One region of the Actinoplanes sp. NPDC051470 genome, then DNA from elsewhere that is predicted to be linked to it. Evidence: riboswitches for the same ligand, from Rfam matches in the RefSeq annotation. Region 1 holds a riboswitch; the other holds the start of a gene.
The links. A riboswitch is a leader RNA that binds a small molecule or an ion and turns the genes downstream of it on or off. The one in region 1 is predicted to bind cyclic di-AMP.
Positions count from the first base shown of each region.

Region 2: it holds a riboswitch for cyclic di-AMP, as region 1 does, so the genes downstream of both, AB0M54_RS07910 (NlpC/P60 family protein) here and AB0M54_RS16510 (NlpC/P60 family protein) in region 1, are expected to answer to the same signal.

Region 1 is NZ_JBFBAA010000008.1:92,601-97,455, forward strand. Features, by position in the region: gene AB0M54_RS16485 (ANTAR domain-containing protein) at 1-375, opposite strand, end outside; gene AB0M54_RS16490 (hypothetical protein) at 424-624, opposite strand; gene AB0M54_RS16495 (DUF6158 family protein) at 863-1,099, opposite strand; gene AB0M54_RS16500 (hypothetical protein) at 1,158-1,562, shown strand; gene AB0M54_RS16505 (DUF3817 domain-containing protein) at 1,573-1,917, shown strand; cyclic di-AMP (ydaO/yuaA leader) riboswitch at 2,085-2,213, shown strand; gene AB0M54_RS16510 (NlpC/P60 family protein) at 2,272-3,186, shown strand; gene AB0M54_RS16515 (sigma-70 family RNA polymerase sigma factor) at 3,251-4,252, opposite strand; gene AB0M54_RS16520 (SDR family NAD(P)-dependent oxidoreductase) at 4,827-4,855, shown strand, end outside.
Region 2 is NZ_JBFBAA010000003.1:167,586-172,440, reverse strand. Features, by position in the region: gene AB0M54_RS07920 (glutamine amidotransferase) at 1-511, opposite strand, end outside; gene AB0M54_RS07915 (MurT ligase domain-containing protein) at 501-1,724, opposite strand; cyclic di-AMP (ydaO/yuaA leader) riboswitch at 2,099-2,300, shown strand; gene AB0M54_RS07910 (NlpC/P60 family protein) at 2,307-3,107, shown strand; gene mraZ (division/cell wall cluster transcriptional repressor MraZ) at 3,523-3,954, shown strand; gene rsmH (16S rRNA (cytosine(1402)-N(4))-methyltransferase RsmH) at 4,146-4,855, shown strand, end outside.

The sequences.
Region 1 (4,855 bases):
CTCGGACAGCTCGTGCAGGAGCCCGGCCACCTCGACCGTGCTCGTCTGCGGCAGCGCCAGGCCCCCGGCGCCCGGCCGGACGACCTCGGAGGGGATGACGACGGCCGATCCGGGCCGGGCCACCTCGGCGGGGGCGGGATCGGCGGCGTCCCGCGGAGCGGGCAGGGACGGGCCGATGGCTGGGGCGTTGGGGTGGGCGGCGATGACGGGTTCCGTCTCGGTGTGGTGGACCGGGCCCGCGTTCGGGGCGCCGGCGCCCTGTCCCGGGTGGCGGGGACGGGCTGTGCGTCGGGTCTGATTGGGGGCGGAGGAAGCGGCCGCCGGCGGCGTGGACCGCTGACCGGCGCGCTCAGCGCTCCGTCGGGGTGCGGGCACGCGTCGGATCCTCCCACGTCCTGAGGTGGACACGAAAGTTTTGTGCCTCTACCGGGTGCCTTCAGCCCTTTCGGCTGGTGCGACCGTCTCTGCCGAGGTGCGGTTTTCCCGCGAAAGGTCCGAATTGTGCTCCCGATCGTCCGAATCCGCGAGAATGGCCGCGGCCTGGGCCTCCGGGTCGGCGCTGCCGGCGGCGCGCTCCTCGGGAAGCAGGTCGGCGGCGCGCTCTTCGGTACGAGGATCGTTCATGAAGATCGGGTACCCACAACCGGCCCAACATAATGCGCCGCCCCCGAGAACCTCGGAGGCGGCGCATAGGTGTCGGTGTGCATGTCGCCTCTCGGCGAGTGGCTCAACACGGCTCCAGCCGAACGGTATTCCGTGAAGGCAATGGGTGAGGCCCGGGGACACTGGACACACCGACATCTGTTCTCAACTGTCGGTCGCCCGCCCTGATTCCAGCAGGCATTGTGACCCAGGACACACGTCAGAAGTCCTGCGTGAGGCGATGCGGATCCACCTCACGGCCCGGGTGCCGGGCCAGGTACTCGGTCTCCAGTTCCGCCGTCCGCCGCAGGTGGTTGTCCAGGGCGGCGTCCGGCCCGTACCGCAGGGTGTCCAGCCGGGTCCGGTGCAGGCTGGCCAGTTCACGGATCAGGTCGTCGTCACCCAGTCCCGCCGGGTCGATGCCGATCTCGGAGATCTCCACAGGCTGGTCGCTCATACCGTTCAGCCTTGCCCGCGCGGGTCGCCCTGAAACCCGCGCGACTACCCTGACAGTCATGAAAGGGCTGCTGACCCCGGCGTGGATCCTCCGCCATGTGGTCGCGCTCGTTCTGATCGTGGCCTTCCTCCTGCTGGGCTGGTGGCAATACACCCGCGCCACCGGCGGAAACGCACTGAGCTGGGGGTACGCGTTCCAGTGGCCGGTCTTCGCCGGCTTCGTCGCGTTCCTGTGGTGGCGCGAGGTTCGGCTGGCCACGAAACCGGCGGCGGAGCCGGCGCCGGAACGGGAAAAGCTCCCAGATTCGGCTGTTACCGTCGGCCGCCCGGTCCGGGTCCCGTCCCGCCCGGCGCCCGACCCCGGCGCCGACGACCCGGAACTGGCGGCCTACAACGACTACCTCGCCTGGCTCAACGCCCATCCCGGCGCCCGCCCCGGCGACTACCCCGGACCCAGGAAGTAAGGAAAGCACCGTGCAGGGAGCTCTCACCCGTTACCGGATCATCGCCTACATCGTCGGCGTGGTCCTGATCGTGCTGGTCCTCGTGGGCATGCCGCTGAAGTACCTGGCCGACAACGACACGGTGGTCGCGGGCGTCGGCCCGGCGCACGGCTTCCTCTTCATCCTGTACGTGCTGGCCACCTTCGACCTCGGCCGCCGCGCCCAGTGGCCGCTCAGCCGCATGCTGCTGGTGATGCTGGCCGGCACCATCCCGTTCCTGTCCTTCTGGGCCGAGCGGAAAGTGACGCGCAATTGGATCAGCGTCAATCCCGAAAAGTCCGATTCCGCGTCCGGGGATCACGCGCTGAATTCCTAGAATTACGCCGCGCATTCATTGGCTTAAGGTTTTCTTGCCGAGCTTGCTTTTCGGAGATCCATCGATAAGTTAATGCGGTTGGTTCGGTCCGCAGCCACACCCTCCGGTGGCGCCGAGCCGGCGCTGCCGAGTCTGCACGGCGGCCTCGACGCGGTCACCCCCATCCGGCCGCGCCCGGGCCCATCGTGACGAACCGGGGAACCGAGTTCTCGGGGTGAATCCGCGCACCACCGCGGTAGGGCCTTCTTCCCGCCCGAACCCGTCAGCTAACCCGGTAGGCGGCACAGGCGGAAGAAAGGCCTCTCAGCGTTGTCACACGCCCGCACGAGGTTCCGGATCGCGGCCGTCGCCCTCATGGCGCTGGCGCTGACCGGGCCGGCCGTGACGGCCGCTCACGCGGAACCGTCCAAGACCGAGATCACCAAGAAGATCGCCAAGGCATCGGACGATCTCGAGGATGTCGTCGAGTCGTACAACGGCATGAAGATCGATCTCAACAAGACCAAGGCCGATCAGGTCGCGCTGACGAAGTCGCTGGGCCCGGCCAAGGAGGCCCTCAAGGTCGCCCAGGCCGAGATGGGCCAGATCGCCAACAAGGCTTACCAGCAGGGTGACATCGGCGCCATGAACGTGATGCTCGAGGGATCGGGCACCCTGATGGACCGGATCGGCATGCTCGACCAGCTGACCCGCGATCGCCAGCGCAAGATCGACAACTACACGGCGACCACGCAGAACTACGACACGCGTCAGGCCGCCCTGAAGACCGCGCAGAACAAGCAGAACGCGCAGCTGAACGAGTTGGCCAAGCGCAAGAAGAAGATCGAGAACGACATCAAGAAGCTGTACGCGATGCGGACGGCGGCGTACGGCACGCCGACCAAGTCGGGCAGCAAGTACAGCGGCCCGATCCCGCAGATCGCCGGCTCCGCGGGCAAGGCGGTGTCCTTCGCGTACAACGCCATCGGCGTGATGTACAAGTTCGGCGCCGACGGCCCGAACGGCTACGACTGCTCGGGGCTGACCTCGGCGGCCTGGCGTGCGGCGGGCAAGAGCCTGCCCCACAAGGCCTCCGCCCAGATCAGCGCCACCACCCCGATCAGCAAGGGTGACCTGAAGGCGGGCGACCTCATCTTCTTCCGCAACGGTGGCCATGTCGGCCTCTACGTCGGCGGCGGAATGATGATCGACGCTTACCGTACCGGCGAGCCGGTGACGAAGCGCTCGATGAACTCGATGACTCCGACCGGGTACGGCCGGGTCAAGTAACTCAGCACAGTGAAAGGGCCGGTTCCCCTCGCGGGGAACCGGCCCTCTTGTATGACCTGATCGGTCAGGCGGCCTGCAGGCCCTCGGCCCGGGCCAGCTCACGCAGCCGGCCGAGCGCCTGGATCTCGAGCTGACGGATCCGCTCGCGGGAGAGCGAGAACCGGGAGGCGACCTCGGTGAGCGAGTGCTCCCGGCCGTCCTCCAGGCCGTAGCGGGCCCGCATGATGCCGGCCGACCGGTCGTCGAGGTGGTTGAGCAGACCCTCGATGCGCGACCGCTCCAGGGCGGTCAGCACGATCTCTTCCGGCGACGGGGCGTCGCTGTCGGCCACCAGGTCGCCGAGGTTGGTGTCACCGTCGTCGCCGACCGGGGTGTCCAGGGACACCGTGTCCTGCGCCCAGCGGGTGAGCTCACCGACCCGCTCGACGGTCACGCCGAGCGCCTTGGCGATCTGGTCGGGCTCGGGGTCGGCGCCGAGCTCGCGGACGAGCTGGCGGGTGACGTTCCGCATCCGGTTGACGTCTTCGACCAGGTGCACGGGCAGGCGCACGGTGCGCTCCTGCTGAGCGATGGCCCGGCTGATGGCCTGACGGATCCACCACGTCGCGTACGTCGAGAACTTGTAGCCGCGCTCGTAGTCGAACTTCTCGACCGCGCGGACCAGGCCGGTGTTGCCCTCCTGGATCAGGTCGAGCATCGGCATGCCCGAGCGGACGTACCGCCGGGCGATCGACACGACCAGCCGCAGGTTGGCGCGGATGAACAGATCCTTGGCCCGCTGTCCCTCGGTGACCACGCGCTCCAGCTCTTCGCGGCTGGTGCCGCGGCGGGGCTGGCCCTCTTCCAGAAGGTGCTCGGCGTACAGGCCGGCCTCGATGGCCTTCGAGAGATCGACCTCCCGGGCGGCGTCGAGCAGCGGCGTCCTGGAGATCTCGTGCAGATAGACTCCAACGAGGTCGCGCTCCTCGGCGACCTCATCGGTCCGCATCACGGTGTTCTTCTCCACGTTGCCCACGGTCCCCTCATTGCCTTCGCTAACCCAGTTACGGGCGTTACCTGCGTCCATCTGGTTCCTCCCCGTAACGTCCGCAGTAAGGTGCGTTGCCGAACTGCCACCTGCACAACAGATGGCGCCCCGCAGTCATTCCGTTTGCCGTGCTGGCTGGTGAAACGGCCGGCGGCTGGTGAGTCGAAAGTGTCACGACAGTCTGAGCGCTGGCTGGGAGCCCGTTGCGTACTTACTGAAGAACGCCATCGGGGAGTCATTCGGAGCCGCACCCGGCGCTGGATGCGTGACAGCTCGCATACCCATTGCCCACGTCATCACACCATCGGCCCCTCGTCGGTCGCAGCGACGGGCATCACGACCTGCCCTGCGATGCTCGTCACTACCCTGTACGTCCTGGTTGCCAGCAGGGTTCATACGCAGGATCGGCCGGTTGCCACGTGGCTTGACGCAAACGCCGCCGCAAAGGCGTGACGGAACGGGACCACCGTCACAATGCGCCACGCTGCGCCGCAGTTCACTCGCCCGGAGGGGTGACTTCCGTACGGGTGACCATCCTTTCGGTAAACCACTGCCCCGTCGAGTCGATTCGATGGCATGACGTGACAGAGAACACAAGGAGAAGGGCTCTCTCATGGCACGGACGGCAGTGATCACCGGCGG
Region 2 (4,855 bases), on a different contig from region 1:
CGGCGGTCACGTGGGCCAGCGGCGAAACGTCCGGCCCCAGGTGGGTACGCCCGCCGTGGTTCTCGAAACCGGTCAGCGGCGGCAGCCCGAGCCGCGGGTCGATGTCGCCCCGGAGCTCGCCGACGGCCCGCGTCTCGCCCCGGTTCGACTCCAGGTCGAGCAGGCCCAGGCCGGCGAACTTGGCCCCCTTGGCGAAGAAAGAGTGCCCGAAGAGCTGATAACCGGCACAGATGGCCAGCACCGCCGCGCCCTGGCCGACCGCCCGGTGGATGCCGCCGTCGGCGATCAGCCGCTGGGCCGCCAGCGCCTGCGGGCCGTCTTCCCCGCCGCCGATCAGGTAGATGTCGGCGGTGGAGGGCATCGGCTGGTCGGAGCGGACCTCGTGGGTCTCGGCCGGGATGCCGCGCAGGGCCGCCCGGTGGGCCAGGATCAGCATGTTCCCGCGGTCGCCGTAGGTGGACAGCAGGTCGGGATAGATCCAGACGATCCGCAGAACACTTTCAGTTGACACGGTCCAGCTCCGCTCGGATGTCCTGGAAGGCGGTGTAGTTCGCGATCACTTCGAGCCGTCCGGGCGGAGATGCCTGGATCGCCTCGTCGAAGGTCTTTACGTGGCGGAAGGGCACACCGTTCACCGTGAGGCGGACCGCGAGGTCGTAGGCCCGGTCGCCGGTGATCAGCACGGGCCGGCCGTCACGGAGCGGTGCGAAGTCGACGTCGTAGAGCCAGGAGGTGTCCAGGCCGTCGGGGTCGCGGGCGTTGATGGAGAGCAGGGTCGGCGCCACATCGGCCATGTCGAAGGCCTCGAGCCAGCTCGCCGGGTTCTTGGCCAGCAGCAGCCGGATGTTGCGGCCGTCGCGGTCGACCTGGGCGTACCGGCCGGCCACCGAGGTGACCGAGGACAGCCGGGGCACGCCCTCGATCGCGCGGACGCCGAACTCGGCCGCGGTGGCCAGGGCGGCGGCGGCGTTGCCGAGGTTGACCCGGCCCGGCAGCTGGAGCTTGACCAGGTGCCAGTCGCCGTTCGGGTCGGTGACGCCCTCGTCCTCGACCACCCACTGGGCCCGCGGCCGGCGCAGCGGGCAGCCGACGCACCACCACTCGCCCTCGCGGCGCTCGATCGACGAGCCGCACTCGGGGCAGACCCAGGAGTCGTCGTGCCACCGCTGGCCGGCGCTGAACCACGTGACGTTGGGGCTGCCGACGGCCGACCAGACCACCATCGGGTCGTCGGCGTTGGCGATCACCCGGATGTCGGGGTGGTCGGCCAGCGCGGTCCGCCACAGCTGCGCCATCATCGCCACCTCCTTCGCCCGGTCGAGCTGGTCGCGGCTGAGGTTGAGCAGCGCGACCGCGCGCGGGGTGGTCTCGTCGATCACCCGGGCCAGGTAGTGCTCGTCGACCTCGAGCACCGCGAACGGCGTGGCACCGGCCTTGGCCAGGGCCGAGGTGTGCCCGCTGGGCATGTTGGCGCCGAACGAGTTGGTCGCCACCGGGCCGAGCACGCCCAGCGCGGCGGCGGTGAGCCGGGTGGTGGTGGTCTTGCCGTTGGTGCCGGAGACAAGCGCGATCGCCCGGCCGGTGGCCAGGTTCTTCAGCAGGTCAGGGTCGATCTTGAGACCGATCCAGCCGCCGATGACCGAGCCGTCGCCGCGTCCCGCGGCCCTGGAGATCGCAGCGGCGGTGCGCGAGACGGAGCTCGCCACCTTCGCGCGCATGGGCATCTTCCCGTCCGTCACGGTGGCGACAGTACCCGAACCGGACAGAGCGTCGATCCGGCCGCCCGGTGGCTGCCGGCGGGACGGTCATACCGGAAATCGCGGTCCTCAAGATCATTCGAAAGTTTGTTAATTGTGTGGCGAGACTCACCCGTTACCTTCGACGTTCGGTGATCACCGCACTGCGTACCGCAGTGGCATTTGTCTTGAGCGATGTCCAAACCGGACATCGGCGCACATGCCAATTACTCTCCGTGGCCAGTCACGATCTGCAACCGTACGGAAATTCGGTTATCAAGGTCTGGCTGCCGGCGACCGCCCGCAGTTCGTGGACACGCGGGTCAACGCCGAGCTCTGCCCCGGCCCGATTCCACGACCCGAGTTCGAGAACATCCACACAAGGCGACGAGGGGCAGAGACGGGGGACCCAATCGGGTCCTCGCGAAGGCACCGTCACTACCGGCGGTGACCTGAGGGCTCAGGCCGTACGACACGGTCTTGGGGTGAAGCCGCCACGGCGGCCGGGCACACCTTCCCGCCCGAACCCGACAGCTAACCTCGCAGGCGTGCCGGAGGGATCTCTCTACCGTGCAACAAAGCACCTCGAGCCGGCGCCGCACCCTCGGCACCGGCAGCATCGCCCTGTCCCTGGGTATCTGCCTCGGCGCCGGCCAGATCGTGGCCACGCAGCCGGCGGTCGCGGCCACCCCGGTCGTCACCGCCGCCGCGATGCGGCCGCTGGCCAAGGTCACCCAGAAGGCCAGCGCGAAATCGGTGAAGTACGGCGCCTCGATCCGGATCACGACGTTCGTGGCCAACCCGAGCACCGGCAAGAAGGTCACGAGCGGCATGGTGCGCCTGCAGGCGCTCCGCAGCGGCAAGTGGCAGACGTGGCAGACCCGGACCATCCTGAAGTCGGGCGCCTACACCTTCTCGTTCAAGCCCCTGGTCTCCGGCACCTACCGCACCGTCTTCCTCGGCGGCGGCGGAGTGCGCGCGGCGGTCAGCCGGAACAACTCGTCGGTGTCGGTGACGAACAAGGGCGCCATGGTCCTGGCGGAGGCCGCGAGGCACAAGGGAGCGCTGTACAAGTACGGCGCGGCGGGTCCCAAGCGCTTCGACTGCTCCGGCTTCACGCTGTACGTCTACAAGAAGACCACCGGTCGCAAGCTGCCCCACAAGGCCAACTCGCAGCAGAAGTACGGCAGGTCGGTCAGCAAGGGCAGCCGGCAGCCCGGCGATCTGATCATCTTCCGCTCCGGCTCCTACGGCTACCACGCCGCGGTGTACGCGGGCGCCAACAAGATCTGGGACTCGCCGCACTCCGGCGCCCGGGTCTCGAAGCGCAAGATGATCAGCGGCAACTACGTGGTCCGCCGCCTGGTCTGAGTTCAGGACCGCAGTAAGTAAGGCGTAACCACTTTCGCACCGGCGGGGTGCGACCCGGGGTTCCTGGGTCGCACCCCGCCGGCGTCTGTGCTTGCTCCACCACCCTCCCCGCATCTCCTCCACTCCGCTCCACATCCACGCCCGGCGCCGCTGATACCGCGGATCCGGGCAGTTTTTCGTGCCCACCTGGGCGGCATGTCGGAAAGCGGACGCCATGATCAGGCCTTCGCCCTCCACTGGCACTCCACCGCGTCTACCTGCGCTTTCGTCTGCGAATCCGGTTCATGGACGGCACGATTCCGGTTGCGGGTGGAGGGAAGTGGAGTAGAGTGGAGCGCAGTGGCAGGGGGGACCTGCCGGCCCGATTCGACACGGCGGACCGCGAACCGCCGGCAGGGCGTAGGGGGGTTGGCCGATGTTTCTCGGCACGCATACCCCACGCCTGGACGAGAAGGGCCGGTTGATCCTTCCGGCGAAGTTCCGGGACGAGCTGGCGGGAGGTGTCGTGATCACCAAGGGGCAGGAGCGTTGCCTGTACGTGTTCCCGATGCCGGAGTTCCAGCGCATCGCGGGGCAGCTGCGCGAGCAGCCGGTCACCCACAAGGCCGCCCGGGCCTACAGCCGGGTGTTCTTCGCCAGCGCACATGACGAGGTCCCCGACAAGCAGGGCCGGGTCACCATCCCGGCACACCTGCGGGAGTACGCGGGCCTCGACCGTGAGCTGGTCGTGATCGGGGCGAGCACGCGGGTGGAGATCTGGGACAAGCAGTCCTGGGAGGACTACCTCTCGTCGAGCGAGGACGACTTCGCCGACATCGAGGAGGGGGTGCTGCCCGGCGGACTGTGACGGCGTGACACGGACGAGATGGACAAGACGTCGCTGCCGCCCGTACTGCGAGATCTCCAGCCGCTTGAGTTCCTGGCGCCTCTTCCCCGGCGCCAGGCGCGACGCCCGCCGGCAGCGGGCACGAGCGGATGGGGATCTGGCGGTACGGATTCGACGTCCGGTCGGACCGGGTGACGCACGAAGCCTGGCGACTGGGGGTCGACGTGGGGGAGCAACGTGGCACGCATGTGCCGGTGCTGCTCGAGCGCTGTCTCGAGCTGCTCGCTCCCGCGCTGGGTCTGCCGGACGCCGTGCACGTCGACTTCACTCTGGGTCTCGGCGGTCACGCCGAGGCGGTGCTCGAGCGTTTCCCGGACGTGGTCCTCATCGGGCTCGACCGGGATCCGGAAGCGCTGGCGCACAGCGGGCGACGGCTGGCCCGCTTCGCGGACCGTACGCACCTGGTGCACGCGGTCTACGACGAGTTGCCGTCGGTGCTGGCGGGGCTGGGCCACGAGGCGTTCCACAGTGGCCTGTTCGACCTGGGTGTGTCATCGCTGCAACTGGACGAGCCCGACCGGGGGTTCGCCTACGCGCAGGACGCACCGCTGGACATGCGCATGGACCAGTCGCGGGGGATCACGGCCGAAGAGGTCGTGAACGGCTACCAGCCGGGCGACCTGGTCCGGGTGCTACGGACCTACGGCGAGGAGAAGTTCGCCTCGCGGATCGTCTCGGCGATCGTCAAGGAGCGGGATCAGGGGCGGATCACGTCCACGAGCCGGCTCGCCGACCTGGTCAAAGCGGCCATCCCGGCCGCCGCGCGACGAACGGGTGGAAATCCCGCCAAAAGAACGTTTCAAGCGCTACGTATTGAGGTAAATGGCGAACTCGCCGCGGTCGAGTCCGCGGTGCCATCGGC